Regions from separate parts of the Actinoplanes lobatus genome, predicted to be linked through region 4. Evidence: riboswitches for the same ligand, from Rfam matches in the RefSeq annotation. Region 4 holds a riboswitch; each other region holds the start of a gene.
What was found. Region 4 has a riboswitch for cobalamin ahead of BJ964_RS34875 (CbtB domain-containing protein). Riboswitches for the same ligand answer to the same signal wherever they lie in the genome.

Region 1 (5,665 bases), 240 kb from region 4:
CCGCGCCTCCGGCTTCTCAGCGCCGGCGAACACTTCAGTGTCTGGGTGTGCGCCCTGTTCGCTCTGGTCTCCATGACCATGCTCGTCACGGCGCCGTTGACGGCCGCGTTGTGCCTGCTGTTCTTCGGTGGCGGCTTCGTATTCTGGGTCTTCGAGTGGCGCAGGCGGGCCGTCGACGAGACGATGCGGACGGTCGGCGTATCCGCTCGGCGGTTCGCACGGCACGACATCGCCGGCTATCAGCAGCTGATCGTGGACGTGGCTCCGTTGGGAGGAAGGCGAGCCGCCGACACACTCACCGAGCTCAGCGAATGCGCCCGGCTGCTGGACGGCCTGTTCTTCCACGCCCGCCGACGGGAGATCCGCGCGTTTCCCGAGGTCGGCGATGTGCCGCTGAGCTGGGCGTTGGCCAGTCTGAACCCGGACGGGTACGTGCGGGCGGCCGCCCTCGCCAAGATGGGCCGGGCGCCTCAGCCCGAGTTCATTCCGTTCCTGGTCGAGCGGGCCGTCGAGCGGGTCGACGTGGTCCGTTCAGCGGCGCTGACCGTGTTGCGCCCGATGCTGGCCGACGAATCCGCCCGTACGCTGATCGCCCGTTCGTTCTCGCGGGTGGCGGGCCGGCGCCATGCCGGCGAACTCGCCGCGTTGCTCGCGCCCGAATCGAGCCGGCCGGAGCCGGGCCGGTGTTCGGAGGCGGCGTTCGCGTCGTGCGGGACCACTTCCCAGTACTGTGTGGCCCTCGAACGGGGAGCCGGGCCATCGCTGGCGCCGATCTGTTGCGGCAACGACGGCAACCTCTGGCAGCCGTGCGACCTCGTTTCCCGGCAACGGCGGCGGTGGGCCCGGGAGCAGAGCGGTCAGCACTCCGTACGCGAACACTGAAGCGGCCGGGACCGCAAGGGTCCCGGCCGTTTCTCGTGCCGGTCAGAAGTCGTCGTCGAAGCTGACGGTTCCGGTCACGCCGACCTGGTATGCCGACACGCGCCGCTCGAAGAAGTTGGACAGTTCCTGAACGTCCTGGAGTTCCATGAACGCGAAGGGGTTCTTGCTGCCGTACATCGGGTCGATGCCGAGTGCGGCGAGCCGCCGGTCGGCGACGTGCTGGAGGTATTCGCGCATGTCCGCCGGCGACATTCCGGAGACGCCCTGTTCGAGCAGGTCGGCGGCGAACTGGACCTCGCACTCGACGGCCTCGGCCAGCATGTCGCGGACCTGCTGCTGCATCGTGGCGTCGAACAGGTCGGGCTCCTCGGCCCGCACCTGGTCGACGACGTCGAAGGCGAACGCCATGTGCATGCTCTCGTCGCGGAACACCCAGTTGGTGCCGGACGCGAGACCCTGCAACACGCCGCGGGAGCGCAGGAAGTAGACGTACGCGAAGGCGCCGTAGAAGAACAGCCCTTCGATGCAGGCGGCGAAGCAGATGACGTTGAGCAGGAATGCCCGCCGGTGCTCCTTGGTCTCCAGCCTGCGCAGATCGAAGACCGAGTCGATCCACTTGAAGCAGAACTCGGCCTTACGGGCGATCGACGGGATGTTCTCGACCGCGGCGAACGCCTCGAAACGCTCCTGCTCATCGGGCACGTAGGTGTCGAGCAGGTTCAGATAGAACTGGACGTGTACGGCCTCCTCGAACAGCTGCCGCGACAGATAGAGCCGGCCCTCCGGCGAGTTGACGTGTTGATACAGGTTGAGGACCAGGTTGTTGGCGACGATGGTGTCGCCGGTGGCGAAGAAGGCGACCAGCCGGGACACCAGGTGCTGTTCGGCGGGCGACAGTCTGGCCAGGTCGGCGAGGTCGGAGTGCAGGTCGACCTCCTCCACGGTCCAGGTGTTCTTGATGGCGTCCTTGAAGCGGTCGAAGAAGTGCGGGTACTTCATCGGCCGCAGGGTCAGGTCCATTCCGGGGTCGAGCAGCATTACTGGCAGGCCTCACACGATTCGGGGTTTTCCAGGGAACAGGCCTCGGCCGGCGTGAGCGCCGGGATGAGGGAGACCGGGGCGGTGACAGCGGGCGCGACCGCGACGGTGGCCTGCTGGATGCGGGTGGCCGGACGCGAGCGCAGGTAGTAGCTGGTCTTGAGACCGGCCTTCCAGGCGTACAGGTACATCGAGGAGAGCTTGTTGATGGTCGGTGCGGCCATGAACAGGTTCAACGATTGCGACTGGTCGATGAACGGGGCCCGGGCCGCCGCGAGTTCGATCAGCGCCTTCTGCGGCAGTTCCCAGGCGGTGCGGAACAGTTCCCGTACGTCGTCCGGCAGTTCGGCGATCGCCTGCACCGAGCCTTCGGCGCGCTTGATCTGCTCGCGGATGGCGGCGGTCCACAGTCCGCGGGACTTGAGTTCCCGTACCAGATAGGTGTTGATCTGAAGGAACTCGCCGGACATGGTCTCGCGTTTGAACAGGTTGGACACCTGCGGCTCGATGCATTCGTAGGCGCCGGCGATGGACGCGATCGTCGCGGTCGGCGCGATGGCGATCAGCAGCGAGTTGCGCAGCCCGTGTGCGGCGATGGTCGATCGCAGCGCCTCCCACCGGTCGGTCTGCGTGACCTCGGCGCCCCACAGGTCCGGATGCAACTCACCCTTGGCGGCCCGGGTCTCGGGGTACGCCGGATGCGGGCCGACGGCGGCGGCGAGTTCGGCCGACGTCTCCAGGGCGGTCAGGAAGATCTCCTCCTGGACGCGGGTCGACAGGTCGCGGGCTTCGGCGGAGTCGAACGGCAGTCGCAGGGTGAAGAACGCGTCCTGCAAGCCCATCAGCCCGAGCCCGACCGGCCGCCACCGCGGGTTCGAGGCTGCGGCCTGCTGCGACGGGTAGTAGTTGATGTCGATGACCCGGTCCAGGTAGACGACCGCGGTCCGCACCGTCTCTCTCAACTTGACCCAGTCAACACCGTCAACGTTGACGTGTTGACCCAGGTTGATCGAGCCGAGGTTGCAGACGGCTGTCTCGTCGTCGTTGTTGACCTCGAGGATCTCGGTGCACAGGTTCGACAGGTGGATCACGTTGCCGGGCTCGCCCGTCTGGTTCGACAGCGAGTTCGAGCGGTCCTTGAACGTCATCCAGCCGTTGCCGGTCTGCGCCAGAGTGCGCATCATCCGGCCGTACAAGTCTCGGGCTTTGACGGTTTTGACGGCCTTCTTCTCGGCCGCCCGGTAGGCCTCGGTGAATTCGTCACCGAACAGGTCCGGCAGTGACGGGGCGTCGGACGGGTCGATGAGCGACCATTCGCCGTCGGCCTCGACGCGGCGCATGAACTCGTCCGGGATCCAGTTCGCCAGGTTCAGGTTGTGCGTGCGGCGGGACTCCTCGCCGGTGTTGTCGCGCAGTTCCAGGAACTCCTCGATGTCCGGGTGCCACGGCTCCAGGTAGACACATGCGGCGCCTTTGCGGCGGCCCCCCTGATTGACCGCCGCCACCCCGGCGTCGAGCGTTTTCAGGAACGGGACGATGCCGTTCGACTTCCCGTTGGTTCCGCGGATCAGGGCGCCCCGGCCGCGGATGCGTGACCAGGCGATGCCGATGCCGCCGGAGAACTTCGACAGTTTCGCGACCTGGTGGTAGCGCTCGTAGATCGAGTCCAGTTCGTCCTTCGGCGAGTCGACCAGGAAGCACGACGACATCTGGGTGTGCCGCGTGCCGGAGTTGAACAGCGTCGGCGAGCTGGGCAGATAGGCCAGCGAGGACATCAGCCGGTAGAAGCCGATCGCCTCCCGGGCGTCCTTGGACAGTCCGCAGGCGACCCGCAGCAGCCAGTACTGCGGGGTCTCCACGACCAGGCGGGACTGTGGGTGGCGCAGCAGGTAGCGGTCGGCGACGGTACGCAGGCCGAAGTACTCGAACCGCAGGTCACCGGCGGCGTCCACGGCGTCGTCGAGTTTGCGCGCGTTGCGGGCCACGAACGCCGCGGTATCGTCGCCGATCAGGCCGAGGCCGTGGCCGTAGCGGATCGACTGGCTGAAACTGGCGACGCCCTGACCGCGGACCTCCTTGTCGACGTACGCGGCGAGCAGCCGGGCGGCGAGCTTCGAGTACTGCGGTTCCTCGCCGATCAGCTCGGCCGCCGTCTGGATCGACAGTTTGTCCAGCTCAGCGGTGGTCGCCCCGTCGTACAGGCCACTGATGGTCTTGGTCGCCACCCGCAGCGGGTCGACCTCACCGAGATCAGCGACCCACAACTCGACCGCCTTGACGATCTTGTTGACGTCGACCGGCTCCAGGTCGCCGTTTCTCTTGCGCACCTGCATCACATGGCGGCGCTGCTCCGGCACCACATGTCCGGTAGCCGGCGGATCCTGCGTAGCTGCTGTCATGTCTCGTCCCCCTCATCACGCCGGCCGAGGTCTCGGGTGCGCAGGAGGACGCCGCCGCGGCCCAGGAAGGGCCCGGCTGATGGCGTCGGCCGTCCCACGCGGCCTTCGACCGCCGCGCATCACTGTGGATGCACGGCGCGCTGGCAGGTCTTCGGACTCGTGGGCCTTGGGTAAAGCCGCCTACTGGCCGTCGCTTCCCAGGCTCTGACGAGCCCAGTGCTTCATGACGGCGGTCGTTCCCACTCACCGCTGCGGGGCAGTCCCGGTTTCACACCGGGTTCCCTGTTGCCTCGGACACACCCTGACGGGCGCGGCCGAACCAGCTGCGGGGAACACCATATATGGGCGGCATCGGAAAGTCACAACCCCACATGGTGTGTCCAAACCGTCACCCTCATGGCGGCATCGTTCGTGGGGCGCCGACACCGGCATTGGCCAGGATCGCCGGCAGCAGGCCGGGAAAGCGCTTCTCCACGTCACGTGTGCGCAGCTCGCAGCAACGGAACCGGCCGGCCTGGCTCACGCGTACGAGACCGGCGGTGGTGAGAGTCCTCAGGTGATGGGAGAGGGTCTGGCCGGTCACCGGCACGTCGAACGCACCCTGCACCACTCCCCCAGCGGTGGCCAACTGCCGGACGACCTCCAGCCGCACCGGGTCGCCGAGAGCGTCGAGCACCCTGCCGAGGTCGACGTCAGCAAGGTCGGGATGTGCCCAGCCCCGTGGCCGCCGTCTCCGCACGTCGTACCTCATCTCGTGACCCGCCTTCTCGCCGACTGTCCTTACCGGGTGAGTCGCTTCGGCGGAGCGTTCGGTTCCCGGATCGCCACCGGCCGGAAAGCCAATAATGGTCAGGTCATGGGTGAGGATGAATTGAGCGCCGTTCGGCGACGACTTCCACGAGGATCGCGAACCTGGGGAATGGTGACCGGATTCCCGGCGGGTGCCGGGCGCGCGGGCATGGCGGTCGACGTCGGCGACCCGGTTCCCGGTTGGGTCGATGCGCTGGCGCTGCCGGAGGAGCCCTCGCAATGGCCGCCCGTCGGGCGTAAGGGCCTGTTCGAAGTACTCCAACATCGCGGGTTCGAGATTCGGCTGCTTCCGCTCGACGCCGGCATGCGTGGCCGGGGCGCGCGGTCACACCGACGGTCGGGGTCGGAATGGGCGGCGATCGCGCGACGCCGGCCCGTGGGCGCCGTCCTCGACGCAACGGTCGAGCGCGTATTTCCGGGCAATCGCGAGTACACCGTCCACTTCGGCGAGGCCTACGAGACTGTCGAGTACGAAGGCACCCCGCCCGACCCCGGCGCCCGGGTGTCGCTCATGGTCGAAAAGCAGTCGGAGTGGA
Region 2 (5,665 bases), 7.0 Mb from region 4:
AGTCGTCGGAGTCGGCGATGTCGTGCTCGCGGGTGTCGATGTTCTTCGCGGCCACGTCGATCCGGCGGTACGCGTTCTCCATGTCCCCACGAGCCAGCACCCCGTCCAGGCCCCGCCCGTAGGCGAAGCCGCCCCACACCGCGTACACCTCGGCCAGATCGGCGTCGTCCCGCCAGTTCCGGCTGTCGATGAGCGGCAGGATTCCGGCGCCGTACGCCCCCGGCCGCGACCCGAAGATCCGCATGGTGGCCCGCCGCCAGTCGCCGTGCTCGCCCTGGTCGCGCAGGGCGTGCTCGCGGACGAAGTTGTCCGGCTCGTCCAGCCCGGCGATCAGGGTGAACGCGTCGTCGAGCAGAGCCACCACGTGCGGGAACGCGTCACGGAAGAAGCCCGAGACACGGACCGTCACGTCGATGCGGGGGCGGCCCAGCTCCTCGGCCGGGATCGGCTCCAGGCCGGTGACCCGCCGGGACGCCGGATCCCAGACCGGGCGGACGCCGATCAGGGCGAGGATCTCGGCGATGTCGTCGCCGGCGGTCCGCATGGCGCTGGTGCCCCAGGCGGAGAGCCCGACCGAGCGGGGCCACTCGCCGTGGTCGGCCCGGTAGCGGGTCAGCAGCGAGTCGGCCATCGCCTGCCCGGTCTCCCAGGCGAGCCGGCTCGGGATGGCCTTGGGGTCGACGGAGTAGAAGTTGCGGCCGGTCGGCAGCACGTTGATCAGGCCGCGCAGCGGGGAGCCGCTGGGGCCGGCCGGCACGTAACCGCCGTCGAGCGCGTGCAGCACGTTGGTCAGCTCGTCGGTGGTGCGGGCGAGCCGCGGCACGACCTCGGTGGCCGCGAACTCCAGCACGCGCACCACATCCGGCAATACCGACAAATCCGAAATATCGTGTACGCCGGGAAGCGTCGCCGGAGGTGCGGTGGAAGCGGCGCCCGCCGGTGCGGCGGAAGCGGCGCCCGCCGGTGCGGCGACCAGGTCCGCCGGGACCTCCGTCGGCCAACCACGCTCCTCCATGGCCGTGACCAGTGCCCGCGCCTGCGCCTCGATCTCGTCGGTCTCCGCGGTGGACGCGTCCTCCGCGAGACCCAGCGCCTCCCGCAGACCCGGCAGCGCCGCCACCTGACCGGCCCACATCTGCCGCGCCCGCAGCATGGCGAGCACCAGGTTGACCCGCGCCTCCCCGGTCGGCGCCGCCCCCAGCACGTGCAGCCCGTCACGGATCTGCACGTCCTTGACCTCACACAGCCATCCGTCGATGTGCATGATGAAGTCGTCGAACTCCTCGGCCTCCGGCCGGTGCCGCTGGCCGAGGTCGTGGTCCATCTTGGCGGCCTGGATCAGCGTCCAGATCTGCGCCCGGATCGCCGGGAGCTTGGCCGGGTCGAGGGCGGCGATGGTCGCGTGCTCGTCGAGCAGCTGCTCCAGGCGGGCGATGTCCCCGTACGACTCGGCGCGGGCCATCGGCGGGATCAGATGGTCGACCAGCGTGGCGTGTGCCCGGCGCTTCGCCTGCGTACCCTCGCCGGGGTCGTTGACGAGGAACGGGTAGATCAGCGGCAGGTCGCCGAGGGCCGCGTCGGTGCCGTCCGACGCGGACATGCCCACGTTCTTGCCGGGCAGCCACTCCAGGTTGCCGTGCTTGCCGACGTGCACCACCGCGTGCGCGCCGAACTCGTCGGCCACCCACCGGTAGGCGGCCAGGTAGTGGTGGCTCGGCGGCAGGTCGGGGTCGTGGTAGATGGCGACCGGGTTGGCCCCGAACCCGCGCGGAGGCTGGACCATCACCACGATGTTCTCGTCGCGCAGCGCGGCCAGCACGATGTCGCCGTCGTCGACATACAGCTCACCGGGGGCCTGACCCCAGTGCCGCTCGACACTCTCCCGGAAGTCCTCGGGGAGCTGGCCGAACCAGGTCTGGTAGCGAGATGCCGGAATTCGCACCGGGTTTCCGGACAGCTGCTCCTCGGTCAGCCAGTCCGGGTCCTGCCCGCCGGCCGCGATCAACGTGTGGATGAGCCCGTCGCCGTCGTAGGACCCGAAGTCACCGATCCGGTAACCCCGGTCGGCGAGAGCAGCCAGCAGGGCGACCGTCGAGGCCGGCGTGTCCAGACCGACCGCGTTCCCGATCCGGGAATGCTTGGTCGGGTAGGCCGACAGCATCAGCACGATCCTGCGATCGGCCGGCGGGACGTGCCGCAGCCGGGCGTGCGCCACCGCGATCCCGGCCACCCGCGACGCCCGCTCCTCGTCGGCCGCATAGACCGACAGCCCGTCCTCGTCGATCTCCTTGAACGAGAACGGCACCGTGATGATCCGGCCGTCGAACTCCGGGATCGCCACCTGCGTCGCCGCGTCCAGCGGGGTCAGCCCGTCGTCGGCGGCCTCCCAGGCGGCCCGCGAACTCGTCAGGCACAGCCCCTGGAGGATCGGCACGTCCAGGTCGGCGAGCACGCCGACATCCCACGCCTCGTCGTCGCCGCCCGCGCTCGCGGTCGCCGGGCGGGTGCCGCCGGCCGCCAGCACGGTCACCACCAGCGCGTCCGCCTTGCGCAGCTCGGCCAGCAGCTCCGGCGGGGCGGTCCGCAACGAGGCCGTGAAGATCGGCATGGCCCGCGCGCCCTTGGCCTCGATCGCCCGGCAGAGCGTCTCGACGAACGCCGTGTTGCCGGCCATGTGATGCGCCCGGTAATAGAGCACCGCCACGGTCGCCTCGCCGGTGGACTCCGGGCGCGGCAGGAAACCCCACTGTGGGCTCTCCACGGCCGGCGCGAACCCGTTGCCGGTCAGCAGCACCGTGTCGGAGAGGAAGTCGTGCAGCGAGACCAGATTGTCCGCGCCGCCGTGCGCCAGATAGGTGTGCGCCTCGGCGGCCACCCCGGCGGGCACCGTGGACAGCTTCATCAACTCGGCGTCCGGCGCCTGCTCGCCGCCCAGGACCACCACCGGCACGTCGCCCGCGAGCAGCGTGTCCAGCCCCTCCTCCCAGGCCCGGCGGCCGCCCAGGATGCGCACCACGACAAGGTCGGCCCCGTCGAGCAGGCCGGGCAGATCGGTGACCGAAGTGCGGGCCGGGTTGGCCGGGCGCCAGGCCGAACCACTGGCCCGGGCGCTGAGCAGGTCGGTGTCGGACGTCGACAGCAGCAGAAACACGCGCGCTCCCCTCGGGGTCCGCGCCCCGGGTAGTCGGATGTCACGGCGACCGGAGTTCCTGGCTCCCAGGGCTCGAACTCCCTGGTGACAGTGGCGGGACCGCGCCGGAGTCACACCGGCTTCCTCCGCGGCGTCGCCGCTCGTGAGCCATAACTTTTCCGAACCCCGGTGTCCCGCGTCAAGGCGGAACGGCCGCTGTGACGCTGCCGACCCACCGAGAGGCGACGGTGAATTCCTGTCGGGGGTCGGCCGTAGTATCCGGGCCATGTCTCCCGTCCGGACTTCCGACACCGACGCCTGCCCCGGCGCGCTGCGGCTGCACGCCGCCGCCGACGGGTTGCTGGCCCGGGTCCGGCTGCCCGGCGGGCTGCTGACCGGCGCCCGGCTGCGCGCGCTGCGCGCGCTGGCCGAGGAGTTCGGCGACGGCGCCCTGGAGTTGACCTCGCGGGCCAATCTCCAGCTCAGAGGCCTGTCGGCCACCGACGCCCCGGCCTTGGCGACCCGCTTGCGCGCCGCCGGGCTGCTGCCCTCACAGACCCACGACAATGTCCGGAACATCGCGTCGCCGCCACTCCCAGGATCGACGATCCGCGCTCTGATACCGGCCTTGGATCGCGCCATCGTGGACGATCCCGCCCTGGCCGGCCTCCCCGGCAAGTTCCTGTTCGCGCTCGGCCACGTCCCCCTGTCCCCCGACGTCGCCGCCGTCCCGGCCCCCAACCCCGCACCGGCGCCCACCACCCGGCCGGCCCCCACCAACCCCACACCGGCGCCCACCACCCAGCCGCCCACGACCAGCCCCACACCACCGGCGCCCACCACCCACACGGCTGTCGCGGGGCCGGAAGAGCGGGGGCACACCGGTGGCGGGCTGTTCGCGATCCGCTTCGCCGGGCACGACACCGGGCTCCGGGTGGAGGCCGGCCGGGTGGTGCCGGCGCTGATCGCGGCGGCGCACGCGTTCCTCGCCGAGCGGGAGGAGCAGCGGGGCGACGGCCCGGCCGCGTGGCGTTTGCGGGAGTTGACCGACGGCCCGGCGCGTGTGTCGGCCCGGGTGGCCGGCGTCCTCGGGTTGACGCCCGTCGCCGTGCCGGCGGCGGTTCCGGTCGAGGCCACCGGCGCCACCGATCTGGTCGGTGTGGTGGCTCAGGCGGACGGGCTGGCCGCGGTGGGGGCGCTGGTGCCGTTGGGGCGCCTGACCGGCGTACCCCTCAGGGTTTTGGAAGGCGCCGATCAGCTGGTGGTGACCCCCTGGCGTGGGGTGATCGTGGCCGATCTGCCGCCGTCGGCGGCGGTGGAGTGGGCGGACCGTCTGGCCGCGGCCGGGCTCGCGGTGGCCGCGGATTCGCCATGGTCCGGGGTGACCGCCTGCGCCGGGCGGCCAGGTTGCGCGAAATCGCTGGCCGACGTCCGCGCCGACGCCACCGCCACGGCCCGTTTCGTCGACGGCCTGCCGGTCCACTGGGTGGGTTGCGCCCGCGCGTGCGGCAGCCCGTCCGGCCCGCACGTCCGCGTCGAGGCCACCACCGACGGCTACCTGGTCGCCCGCACGGACGGTGACCGAGCCGGCCCCGCCGACCTGCCAGGGATGACCAGCGCGGAGAGTGACCGAACCGGCCCAGCCCGGCCATCGCAAACGACCAGCGCGGAGAGCGGCCGAACAGGCCCAGCCCGGCCATCGCAAACGACCAGCGCGGAGAGCGGCCGAACAGGCCCAGCCCGGCCATCGCAAACGACCGGCGCGGAGAGCGGCCGATCCGGACTCGTCGGCGCATCGGGGATCTCCGGCGCGGAGGGTGACGGATCCGGACTGGTCGGCCCATCGACTGCGGGGGCGGGATCGCCGAGGATCAGCGAGGTCGGCGCGGCCGTGACCGGGTTGGGGGAGATCGTGGCTGTGGCTAGGAGGCCCTGATGGAGTATGTGCGCGACGGTGCGGAGATCTACCGGCGCTCGTTCGCCACCATCCGGGCCGAGGCGGACCTGTCGGGGCTGCCGGAGGACGTGTCGCGGGTGGTGGTCCGGATGATCCACGCCTGCGGGATGGTGGATCTGGTGAAGGATGTCCGGTTCAGTCCGGGTGTGGTCACCGCGGCGCGGAAGGCGCTGCTCGACGGCGCGCCGATCCTCTGTGACGCGGAGATGGTGGCGTCCGGGGTGACCCGGTCGCGGCTGCCGGCGGCCAACGAGGTGATCTGCACGCTGCGGGATCCGGCGGTGCCGGGGCTGGCCGCGGCGATCGGCAACACCCGCAGCGCGGCCGCCCTCGACCTGTGGGGTGACCGGCTGGGCGGCGCTGTGGTGGCGGTCGGCAATGCGCCGACCGCGCTGTTCCGGCTGCTGGAGATGGTCGCGGCGGGCGCGCCCCGGCCGGCCGCGGTGCTCGGCATCCCGGTCGGTTTCATCGGCGCGGCCGAGTCCAAGGAGGCTCTCGCCGAGTCCGGTCTGGATTACCTGATCGTGCGCGGCCGCCGGGGTGGCAGCGCCATCACCGCCGCCGCGGTGAACGCCCTC
Region 3 (5,665 bases), 2.1 Mb from region 4:
CCCGCAGGATCCGCTCGTGCCGGTCCGAACCGACCCGGTTGAGGATCACGCCGGCCAGCCGCACCGTCCCGAAGCTGCGGAAACCGTGCACCACGGCGGCGATCGACCGCCCCTGGGCGGCGGCGTCCACGACCAGGATCACCGGCGCGTCGAGGAGCGCGGCCACCTGCGCGGTCGAGCCGGTGTCCCCCGCCCCGGTACGCCCGTCGTAGAGCCCCATCACCCCTTCGACGATCGCCAGTTCGGCGCCCTGCGCCCCGTGTGCGAACAGCGGCCCGACCAGGTCCTCCCCGACCAGCACCGGATCGAGGTTGCGGCCGGGCCGCCCGGCGGCGAGCGCGTGATAGCCCGGGTCGATGTAGTCCGGCCCCACCTTGAACGGCGCCACCGGCACCCCGCGCCGCGCGAACGCCGCCAGCAGCCCGGTGGCCACGGTCGTCTTCCCGTGTCCCGACGCCGGCGCCGCGATGACCAGCCGGTCTACCATTCGATGCCCTGCTGCCCCTTGCGCCCGGCGTCCATCGGGTGCTTCACCTTCGTCATCTCGGTGACCAGGTCGGCGGCCGCCACCAGGTCCGGGTGCGCGTCCCGCCCGGTGATCACCACATGCTGGGTGCCCGGCCGCTCCCGCAGCGTCGTGACCACGTCCTCGACGTCCACCCAGCCCCATTTCATCGGATAGGTGAACTCGTCCAGCACGTAGAACCGGAACGTCTCCGCGGCCAGGTCCCGCTTGATCTGCGCCCACCCTTCGGCGGCCTCGGCGGCATGGTCCCGCTCGCTGCCCGCACGCTGGATCCAGGACCAGCCCTCACCCATCTTGTGCCAGGTCACCGGCGTCGGCCCGGCCGCGCCGAGCGCTTTGAGCGCGGCCTCCTCGCCGACCTTCCACTTCTCCGACTTGACGAACTGGAACACCCCGATCGGCCAGCCCGCGCTCCAGGCCCGCAGCGCCATCCCGAACGCGGCCGTCGACTTCCCCTTGCCCGCCCCGGTATGCACCGCGAACACCGCCTGCCGCCGCCGCTGCCGCGTCGTCAGCCCGTCGTCGGGCACGCTCGTCACTTTCCCTTGCGGCACGCGCTCCTCCTCCTTCTCAAGATCAACCCCATTCCCGGTACGCGGTGAGCCGTCCAGCCCATCCCACACCGTCCCGCCGGCCGCGGCGAAGGTGGCCCGCCCGGCGCGCGCCCCTCACGCCCCTGCGAAACTCCCCCTCACCCCACCGTCACCTCACCCCCGGCGAAACCCGCCCTCACCCCGCCGTTACCTCGGTACCGTCCCGGCCCGGCGGGGACCGCGCCGACGGGCGGATGAGGGCAGCACACGGACGCCGGCCTGACCCGCACCGAACCGCCTACGCGGCGGTGCGGTAGGAACGGTCGGCCGGAGCTGAGGCGGTGCGGTAGGAGCGGTCGGCCGGAGCCGAGGCGGTAGCGGCGGTGCGGGCCGCCGGCTGGAGAACGGTAGTGGCTTGAAGGTGTTCCAGCGGCATGAGATCGGCTCGAAGAACCGCCGCCAGCTTTCCGGCCAGGCCCAGCCGGACCGGGCCGGACTCGCAGTCGACGACCACGGTCGCCACACCGGCCAGCGCGGGCGCGAGCAGGGCCGGATCGGGTCCGCTCGTGGCCCGGCCGTCGGTGACCACCACCAGCAGCGGCCGCCGTCGCGGGTCGCGGCGGCGCTCGGTGGCGATGGTCGCGGCCGCGGCACGGAGCCCCGCCGCGAGCGGGGTACGGCCACCGGTCCGCAGCGCGGCCAGCCGCATCACGCCGACCTCATGGCTGGACGTCGGCGGCAGCACCACCTCGGCGTCCCGTCCCCGGAAAGTGATCATCCCGATCCGGTCCCGCCGCTGGTAGGCGTCCCGCAACAGCGACAGCACCGCCGTCTTGACCAGCGTCATCCGCTTCCGCGCGGCCATCGACCCGGACGCGTCCACCACGAAGAGCACCAGGTTCGCCTCGCGCCCCACATGCACCGACTCCCGCAGATCCCGCGGCGACACCCGGATCCCACCCCGCCGCTCCCAGGCCGCCCGCCCCTGAGCCACCTGACCCTGAGCCACCTGACCCTGAGCCACCTGACCCTGAGGCACCCGATCCTGGGACGCCACAAACCGATCCGGGGATAGGGCGGTTCGGTCGAGGGCGGCTCGGTCGAGGGCTGCCCGGAGAGTGGCGAAGAGGTGAGGGGCGCCGGAGAGCTTGCCCTGCGGGACGCGGCTGCCGACTACGCGGCCCCGGCGGGCGAAGGCCGGGGAGCGGCGGCCGGCGTGACCGCCCTCGCCACGGGCGGTGATCCGGAGTGTGCGGGTGCGGAACGCCTGGCCGGCGGCGGCTGTCGCGCCCGCCTTCTCCGGTTGCGGCGCCTCGTCGTTGCTGGACGGGGGCGTGCTCTCCTCCGTACCCCCGTGGGGTGATCCTGCTCCGGACGGCCCGCCGCCGTCTCGCGGGGTGTCGTTTCGCGGGCCTCCGCCGCCGGGGCCGCCGCCGTCCGGGTCCGGGTCGATGTCGGGGTCCGGCTCGTCGTCGGGGCCGCCGCCGTTCTGACCGTCCTGGCCGGCTCGTTCCCGGTCGGCTGCTTCGCGCTCGGCCCGTTCGCGGTCGGCCTGATCGCGCTCGGCACGTTCCTGTTCGGCGCGTTCCTGTTCGGCGCGTTCCTGTTCGGCTCGGTCCTGTTCGGCCTGGCGTTCGGCTTCGGCCAGGGCGTCGTCGAGCTTCTGTTCGTCGGTGCCGGGCGGGTCCAGCGGGTCGGTACGGCGGCGGTGCGGGAGAGCGAGGCGGGCCGCGTCCCGGACGTCGTCGGCGGTGACCCGGTCGCGGCCGTGCCAGGCGGCCAGGGCTACGGCGCAGCGGGCGACCACGATGTCGGCGCGCATGCCGTCCACGCCGTAGGCGAGGCAGACCCGGGCGATCCGGTCGAGTTCGGCGTCGGGCAGCGTCACCGCCGGAAGAGCGGCGCGGGCGGTGGCGATGCGCGCCGCGTAGTCGCGTTCGGCGTCGGCCCAGCGCGCCGCGAAACCGTCCGGGTCGGCCTCGTAGGCGAGGCGGCGGCGCACCACCTCGGCGCGCTGACGGGCGTCGCGGGGTGCGGCGACGTTGACGACCAGGCCGAACCGGTCGACCAGCTGGGGCCGGGGCTCGCCCTCCTCCGGGTTCATCGTGCCGACCAGCAGGAATCTCGCCGCGTGCTTGACCGACACCCCGTCCCGCTCGACGTGTGCCCGGCCCATCGCCGCCGCGTCCAGCAGAAGGTCCACCAGGTGGTCCGGCAGGAGGTTCACCTCGTCGACGTAGAGGACACCCCGGTGGGCGGCGGCGAGCAGGCCCGGGTCGTAGGCCTTCACCCCGTCGGTGAGCGCGCGCTGCAGGTCGAGCGTGCCGACCACCCGGTCCTCGGTGGCGCCGACCGGCAACTCGACGAGCGACGCGGGCCGGACCGTGGCCGCGGTCGTGGCGTCCGCCGGGGCGTCCGGACGTGCCGGGCCGGGGAGGGTGGGGTGCGGGCCGTCCGGGCAAGCCGGGTCCGGGGCGGCGGGATCGCAGGCGAAACGGCAGCCGGGCACCACGGTGACCGGTGGCAGCAGGCCGGCCACGGCGCGGACGACGGTGCTCTTGGCCGTGCCCTTCTCGCCGCGGACGAGGACCCCGCCGACGGCCGGTGACACCGAGGTGAGCAGCAGGGCCAGGCGCAGGTCGTCGAGACCCACCACGGCCGAGAACGGGTACGGAGTAGTCACCAGGATCCCTTCCGGCGGGTGTCCACGCCCGCTCGTCGGTCGACGCGAGCGGCCGGAGTCTCCTGACTCCCGGATCGACGTTTCCCGCTCGCCTTCCGGCGCAGGTGCCGTGGCGTGTGTGGTCAGCGGGTCGCTCCCCGGTCACAGTGGCGGGACCGTCCCGGAATCGCACCGGGTTCCTCCGCAACCGCTCGCCGGTCACTCTTCCCGACCGGCCGGGCACCCGTCAACGCGGGATCCGTCACCCGCCGAGCGCACCTTCTCCGAAGGCGGTCCGCACGGCCGGCGCCGCGTGTGCGCCAATCCGTCCGGCATCGACGGCCCGACCCCACGCCGCGTCCACCGTGCGCCCACGATCAGGCGGTCTCGAAGCGGCACCGCGACGGTGCCGTGACGGGGCGGGCCGCGGTCGAATCAGCCGCGGGCGGGGTCGGTCAGCGGCTCACCGCCTTCTCGGTGGCGGGGAGAGGCTCGGGGGCCAGGCGGTCGAGTTCGGCGACCACGTCGAGGACGGCCAGGGCGGAGCGTTCCACCAGGGGGCGCAGGCGGCGGTAGAGGGCGGCGTCCTCCGGGTCGGGGTGGGTGGCGTTCGCGGTGGGGACCAGGTCGGCGGCGCGGTCCAGGTCGGGGAGTTCGCCGAGGGCGTGCCGGGCCAGGAGGCAGGCGCCCAGGGCGGTGCCCTCGGGGACGTCGGCGACCGTCACCGGGAGGTCGAGGGCGGAGGCCAGGACGGACACCCACAGGCGGGAGGCCGCGGCGCCGCCGGTGGCGCGGATCTCGGTGACCGGGCAGCCCTCGGCGTCGAACGAGTCGCGGACCAGGGCGAGTTGCTGGCAGACGCCCTCCACGGCGGCGCGGACCAGGTGCGGGCGGGCGTGTTCGCGGCGCAGGCCCAGGTAGGCGCCGCGCATGCCGGGGCGCCACCAGGGGGCACGTTCGCCCAGGAGGTAGGGCAGGCAGAGCAGGCCCTCGCTGCCGGCCCGGATCTCGGCGGCCTCGGCCAGCAGGGCGGCGTCCAGGTCGTCGGCGCCCTCGCCCGCGACGCCGGGCGCACGGCCGGGACCGCCGGAGGTGCCGGGAACGCGGTCGTCATACGCGCCGGCGCCGCGGTCACCAGGGGCTCCGGGGGCGGGGGCCGCGAGGCTCTGGGCGGCCCAGCGTACGACCGAGCCGGCGTTGTTGACCGCTCCGCCGATCACCCAGCGGTCCTCGGTGAGGGCGTAGCAGAACAGGCGGCCGGCGGCGTCGGCGGTGGGGCGGTCCACGACGGTACGGAGGGCGCCGCTCGTGCCGAGGGAGACCGCTGCGACACCGGGCGGGGTGGCGCCGACGCCCAGGTTGGCGAGCGGGCCGTCGGCGGCGCCGATGATCAGGGGTACGTCCGGCGGCAGGCCGGCGGCGGACGCCACCTCGGGACGCAGCCGGAGGGCGTACGTGGTGGGGACGACCTCGGCGAGCTGCCCGGGGCGCACGCCGGCGATGGACAGGGCCTCGTCGTCCCACCGGCGGGCGTGGATGTCGTAGAGGCCGGTGCCGGAGGCGATCGACAGGTCCACCAGGAACGGGGCGTCGGCCAGCGCCGCGACGATCAGCTCCTTGACGCCGCCCCAGCGTGGGGTGCCGCGCAGCGTGTCCGGGTCCTCCTCGGCCCACCAGGCCAGCTTCGTGAGCGGCGACATCGGGTGGACCGGGGTGCCGGTGCGGGCCTGGAGCCGCTTCGCCGGACCGGCCGCGACGATCTTCTCGCACTGCCGGGCGGAGCGGCCGTCCGCCCACGTCACCACGGGGCCGAGGGGGCGGCCCGCGGCGTCCATCGGCAGCAGCGCGTGCAGGAAGGAGCTGAGGCTGATCGCGATCACCCGGTCGCCGCGGTCGCGGCACTCGGCGGCCACGTCGGTGAGCGCCTTCACGGCGGCGCCGGTG
Region 4 (5,665 bases):
GCGGCGGGCGCAAGACCGTGCCCACCGGCGTGCTCGTCTCCGCCCAGGACCTCGCGATCCGGCCGTGGGCCGAACGTGACCACCACATCGTGCACTGGACCGAACTCGGCCACGGCGGGCACTTCCTCGCCATGGAAGCACCCGAACCGCTGGTCGACGACATCCGCACGTTCTTCCACAAGCTGCGCTAGTTCAGCCGCCGGGCGGGGCGTCCGACGGCAGCGGCGGCGCCGAGGTCACGAAACGGCCCGGCGCCGGCAGATCCGCACACCGCGCCTGCGGAAACGACGGATCGGCGGTGCGGATCGCCGCGCAGCCCGCCGCCTTGGTGCGCGCCACCAGGGACCAGCCCGCATCGGCGGCGCGCAGGAAGTAGCGGCGGACCGCCGTGTTCACCTCGCAGCCCGGCCGCACCTCGGCACCGCACGCGGCCGGATCGTCCGGGACGGTCATGACCAGCCAGTCCGCGTCGCACGACTCGACCGAGCCCTGGGAATGACGCGACACGTCCAGGCCGCGCACCGCCGCCCGCGTCCACGTCGCGTCACAGTGATCGCCGGGCGGGTTGCAGCCGAGCTCGGCATCGCAACGCTGGTACACGCCGCCCCGCAGCGCCCACGGCTGCTGGTTGACCGTCACGACCCGGGTCCCGAACGGGACCGGCGACGTCACCGTCACGGTCACCGGGGTACTGCCGGGGCAGGCGCCGTGCACCGACGACAGCATCGACTCCTCGGTCACGGACACGAAAACCGTTTCGTTCTCCTCCTCCGTGCGGGCCACCCGCACGTTACGGGAACACCCGTCCGGCCCGGTCAGCGCCGCCACGTGCACCGTCACCGCGGTGACGCCGGGCCCGGACGTCACAGCCGTCACGGTGGCCGCATGGGTGCTCCACTGCGCGGGCGTGCTCGACGGTGTGTCCTGCGGGCTGGTCCCCGGCCGCGCGCAACCGGCAAGCACCACGGCGAGCAGACAGAGACCGGAGACGATACGTCGCATGACCGGCCATTCTGCACGATCCGCGCACACCGCGGCTCACCCGTACCGGAAAAAGGGGAAACCACTCAGCGTGAGAAGAACGCCTGACGGCTAGGCCCGCCACGACGGATCACGACCGGTCACCGCCAGCAACTGCGCGAACCGGTCCGCCCCCGCACCGACCGTCACCGCCGGCCCGAACGCACCCATCTGCCGGCCCATCTCCCCCATCGAATCCAGGAACTCCGCCGTCGGCGGCAACAACGCCGGATCCACCTCATACGGCTGCCCCGTGGCATGCGCCAGATCCCAGCCGTGCACCACCAGGTCCACCACCATCATCAAACCGAGCGTCCGCTGCGGCAGCCCCATCCCCGGCGACACCCCGTCCAGCACCACCGGATCCGACCACGCCGCGACCATCCCGGCGGCCTCGACCGCGAAATCCTCGCGCCACCCGCCGGTCAGACTGTCCGGCGTGACACTCCAGTCGACCTCCGACCGCGCCGCCACCAGCTGAAAGTTGTGGACCACCTGAAACAGATGATTCAGCAGGTCACGAACCTGGAACTCGGCACACGGCGTGGCATGCCCCAACTGCTCGTCACGCACCCCCGCCACCAGGGCCGAAACAGCGGGCACGGCACGGCCCAGCAGGTCACTGATCTCGGTAGACATCCACCCAGACTAGAAACCCCGGCCGCCCACAGCCAGCAACCCACACCACCCGGACGGGTGAACGCGTCACGCCCGAGCCGGGTCGGTCACCATCAGCGGATCCTCCGGAACCTCCACCCGCCCGTCGGCCTCCGCCGCCGTCACCCCCACCAGTTGCAGGAACCGGCCGCCACCCAACTGCGGGTCCTCCGTCAGGATCAACACCGTCAAACCGGTGTCCGGGCCGTCCGTGTGCGGAAACCCCGTCACCGGAGCACCCCAGTTGATCCACTGGCCGTCCTCCACCGGACCGTCCAACGACGCCACATACGCCGCCACCTGATCCAACAACACGAACGGCCACTGTGGCGGCTGCTCCTCGACACCGCGGGCCACCCGCAACGTCAACTCGAAACCCCAGCGCTCACCCAGCCCGTACCCGACCAGATGCCAGTGCCCGGCCGCCGGATACGCCGACGCCGCCCGCAACCGGTAACCCTCATCCGGATACGTCACATGCCACGGCCGCTCATCCGGATACAGCCCGCCCATCGCCTCGGTGACCGCGTCCCACATCATCCCGGCATTCGATCATGACCGGCCCGCCAACCGCGACGCCGACCCCGCCCCACCACCACCGCCACCACACCGGCCAGCACCGCCAGCCCGGCACCACCGGCCGCGAACCAGCCCGCCCGCACCCACTCCGACGAATCCGCCACCCGCCGCGGCGCCGCCACCACACGAGGAGCCGCGGCCACCACCGGGCCCGCCTCCTCCGACAGCGCCCGATACGGATTCAACAGCCCGTACCCGTACTCGTCACTGCGCGCACCACCCGGCGCCGGATCCACCGACCGCAACAACCGCCGGGTTATCTGCGCCGCGTTCTCCCGCGGAAACCGCTGCTTCAACAGCGCCACCGTCGCCGTCACGAACGGCGTCGCGAAACTCGTCCCCTGCACCACCTGATGACCGGCCACCGGCGACGCCACCGTCACATCCCCGAACGCCACCAGATCCACATGCTCACCGACCTGCGAATACGACGCCCGCAACCCGTCCGCGCCGACCGCCCCGACACCGATCACCCCCGGATACGCCGCCGGATACACCACACCCGCGTCCGGGCCGTCGTTACCGGCCGCCGCCACCACGATCACCCCCGCCGCCACCGCGTCCGCGATCGCCGACTCCACCGCCTCGCTCTCCTGCGGCATCACCAGCGAGATGTTGATCACCTGGGCGTGACCCGGCCCCACCGCCCACCGAATCCCCTGCGCGAACGTCTGCGAACTCCCGCCCGACGCCGTCGCCGTCGTCTCGTCGATGTCCTGCTGCTCACTGACCCGCACCGGCACGATCGTCACCCCCGGCGCCAAACCCTGCACCCCACTACCGGCATCCGCGCCCGCCGCGATGATCCCGGCCACCCCGGTCCCGTGCCCCACACAGTCCCGGCGGCCCGCGAACTCGTTACGCAGAAAATCCCGGCCCGCCACCACATGACCCTTGAGCTGCGGATGCCGCGCATCGACACCGGAATCGACCACCGCCACCCGCACCCCGGCCCCGGTCGCCAACCCCGCCAACCGCGCCGGCGCGTACGCCTTCAACTCCGCCGGCACCGCCGACACCACCGGCTTCGGACCCAGGCACTGCGCCGCCCACGCCTGCCGCGGAACCGGCACCGCCACCGACACCACCAGCCCGGCCACCACCGCCACCGGCCACCGCACCACCACGACACACACCCCCGACCCCGTAGACCGGCGTGGATGCTACCGCCCGACGGTTGTGCCCGGCCCACCCCGGCCGATAGGTTGAAAATCCAATCTGCGGTGCGCTGAGGGAAATCCGGTGAAAGTCCGGTGCGGTCGCGCCACTGTGAACCAGCCCCACGGGGCCGGTGAGTCAGGACGCTCACGCGCCGCAGGCCCCATCGATCGGGACGCGTCATCCCGTAGGAGGTTGATCCGCCATGCCCAAGGCACAAGCGCTCACCACCCCCACCGTCTCCCCCACACTGCTGGCCACCGCCGCCGGCTTCACCGGCATCATGCTGCTGCTGGCCTACCTCGTCGCCTTCGACCAGGGCGCCCTCTCCCAGTCCGGCATGTACCTGCACGAACTCATGCACGACGGACGCCACCTGCTCGGTGTTCCGTGCCACTGACCCCCAGCTACCCGCAACTGCTGCTGAGGGGACTACTCGCCGGCCTCATCGCCGGACTGCTCGCCGGAACGTTCGCCTACCTCGCCGGTGAACCGCACATCAACGCGGCCATCGCCATCGAAGAAGCCGGCACACCCGCCGGCGACGCCCTCGTCTCCCGCGACGTCCAGTCCGGCCCCGGCCTGTTCCTCGCCACCGGCCTCTACGGCATCGCACTCGGCGGCATCCTCGCCACCGCCTACACCGTCCTGCGACGCCGCCTGCACACCACCGGCGACACCACCGCCGCCCTCGGCCTCGCCGCAGCGGCCTGGACCGGCATCGTCCTGGTGCCCTACCTCAAATACCCACCCAACCCACCCGCCGTCGGCGACCCGGCCACCATCGACCAGCGCACCGCCGCCTACCTCGCCGCCCTCGCCCTCGGCCTCGCCGCCGTCTGGGCCGCCGCCCTCGCGGCCCGCACCCAAACCCACCCCTGGGCCCGCGCCACCGCCGCCACCGCCGCCCTCCTGGTGGTCGTCACCATCGCCTACACCCTCCTGCCCACCTTCGACGAGGTCCCCGCCGACTTCCCCGCAACCCTGCTGTGGGACTTCCGGATCACCTCACTCGGCACCCAGACCATCCTCTGGACCACCCTCGGCCTCGGCTTCGCGGGCCTGCTCGCCCGCCTCGCCCACCGCACCGAAACCCCCGTCACTTTTCCGTGACCGGGCTACGGCTGATCGCCGCCGGACACACCCGCGCCCTGCGCCGGGCCGTGTTCGGCGGCGACGACCCTCTCGACGAAGCCGGCCGCACCATCGCCGGCACCCTTGACATCCCCGGCGGCGGCGGCCCCTGGACCAGCGCACCCTCCCGCGCCGCCCGCGAAACCGCCGCACTGCTCGGCGCCACCCCCGGCATCGACCCGGCACTCGCCGACCCCGGCTACGGCACCTGGACCGGCCACACCCTCGACCAGATCGACCCGGCCGACCTGCACACCTGGCTCACCGACCCGGCAGCGGCACCCCACGGCGGCGAATCCCACACCCAGCTGCTCACCCGCGCCACCACCTGGCTGCACACCCGAACCGAGCCGACCCTCACCGCCGTCGCCCACCCCATGATCATCCGCGCGGTACTCGCCGCCGCCCTAGACCTCCCGGCAACCGCCATCCGCCGCCTCGACATCGCCCCACTCGCCGTCGCCCGCCTCACCCGCCACCCCGACGGCTGGCACCTGCACCTGCCACAATCCACCCCGTGACCCTGCACATCACCATCAACGACCTCACCGCCCCCGACATCGCCGCCCTCCTGCAACAACACGTCGACGACATGCGCGCCACCAGCCCACCCGACAGCAAACACGCCCTCGACCTGGGCGGGCTGCGCACACCCGACATCACCCTCTGGACCGCCCACGACGGCCCCCACCTCGTCGGCTGCGCCGCCCTCAAACACCACGACCCCACCACCGCCGAAATCAAATCCATGCGCACCGCCACCACCGCCCAACGCCGCGGCGTCGCCACCACCCTCCTGCAACACCTCATCACCGAAGCCCGCCACCGCCACTACACCGACCTCTACCTCGAAACCGGCACCGCCGACTACTTCGCCCCCGCCCGCGCCCTCTACCAGCGCTTCGGCTTCCAAACCTGCCCACCGTTCGCCGACTACCGACCCGACCCCCACAGCACCCACATGCACCTCACCCTCTGAACCCTTTCCGGTACGCACGACCCAGCCCCCGCCGAACCACACCTACCGCCGCACCACGCGACCACGCTGCCCGCGCACGCCCGCGACGCACCATCCGGGCTGAGCGCCCCCGGTCACCCTCACCCCAAACCGGGCCTT

Region 1: another riboswitch for cobalamin. It lies ahead of BJ964_RS36135 (ribonucleoside-diphosphate reductase subunit alpha); the one in region 4 lies ahead of BJ964_RS34875 (CbtB domain-containing protein).
Region 2: another riboswitch for cobalamin. It lies ahead of cobN (cobaltochelatase subunit CobN); the one in region 4 lies ahead of BJ964_RS34875 (CbtB domain-containing protein).
Region 3: another riboswitch for cobalamin. It lies ahead of BJ964_RS44085 (VWA domain-containing protein); the one in region 4 lies ahead of BJ964_RS34875 (CbtB domain-containing protein).

Annotation. Positions count from the first base shown of each region.
Region 1 is NZ_JACHNC010000001.1:7,864,895-7,870,559, forward strand. Features, by position in the region: gene BJ964_RS36125 (hypothetical protein) at 1-882, shown strand, start outside; gene BJ964_RS36130 (ribonucleotide-diphosphate reductase subunit beta) at 925-1,920, opposite strand; gene BJ964_RS36135 (ribonucleoside-diphosphate reductase subunit alpha) at 1,920-4,319, opposite strand; cobalamin riboswitch at 4,445-4,658, opposite strand; gene BJ964_RS36140 (ArsR/SmtB family transcription factor) at 4,714-5,070, opposite strand; gene BJ964_RS36145 (hypothetical protein) at 5,074-5,665, shown strand, end outside.
Region 2 is NZ_JACHNC010000001.1:591,039-596,703, forward strand. Features, by position in the region: gene cobN (cobaltochelatase subunit CobN) at 1-3,151, opposite strand, end outside; cobalamin riboswitch at 3,185-3,312, opposite strand; gene BJ964_RS02580 (precorrin-3B synthase) at 3,417-5,066, shown strand; gene BJ964_RS02585 (precorrin-8X methylmutase) at 5,066-5,665, shown strand, end outside.
Region 3 is NZ_JACHNC010000001.1:9,690,142-9,695,806, forward strand. Features, by position in the region: gene BJ964_RS44075 (cobyrinate a,c-diamide synthase) at 1-487, opposite strand, end outside; gene cobO (cob(I)yrinic acid a,c-diamide adenosyltransferase) at 481-1,080, opposite strand; gene BJ964_RS44085 (VWA domain-containing protein) at 1,358-3,742, opposite strand; cobalamin riboswitch at 3,798-3,924, opposite strand; gene BJ964_RS44090 (gluconokinase) at 4,177-5,665, opposite strand, start outside.
Region 4 is NZ_JACHNC010000001.1:7,622,810-7,628,474, reverse strand. Features, by position in the region: gene BJ964_RS34900 (epoxide hydrolase family protein) at 1-191, shown strand, start outside; gene BJ964_RS34895 (hypothetical protein) at 193-1,002, opposite strand; gene BJ964_RS34890 (TIGR03086 family metal-binding protein) at 1,093-1,659, opposite strand; gene BJ964_RS34885 (suppressor of fused domain protein) at 1,726-2,217, opposite strand; gene BJ964_RS34880 (S8 family serine peptidase) at 2,214-3,383, opposite strand; adenosylcobalamin (AdoCbl) riboswitch at 3,462-3,612, shown strand; gene BJ964_RS34875 (CbtB domain-containing protein) at 3,620-3,814, shown strand; gene BJ964_RS34870 (CbtA family protein) at 3,805-4,527, shown strand; gene BJ964_RS34865 (histidine phosphatase family protein) at 4,524-5,069, shown strand; gene BJ964_RS34860 (GNAT family N-acetyltransferase) at 5,066-5,527, shown strand.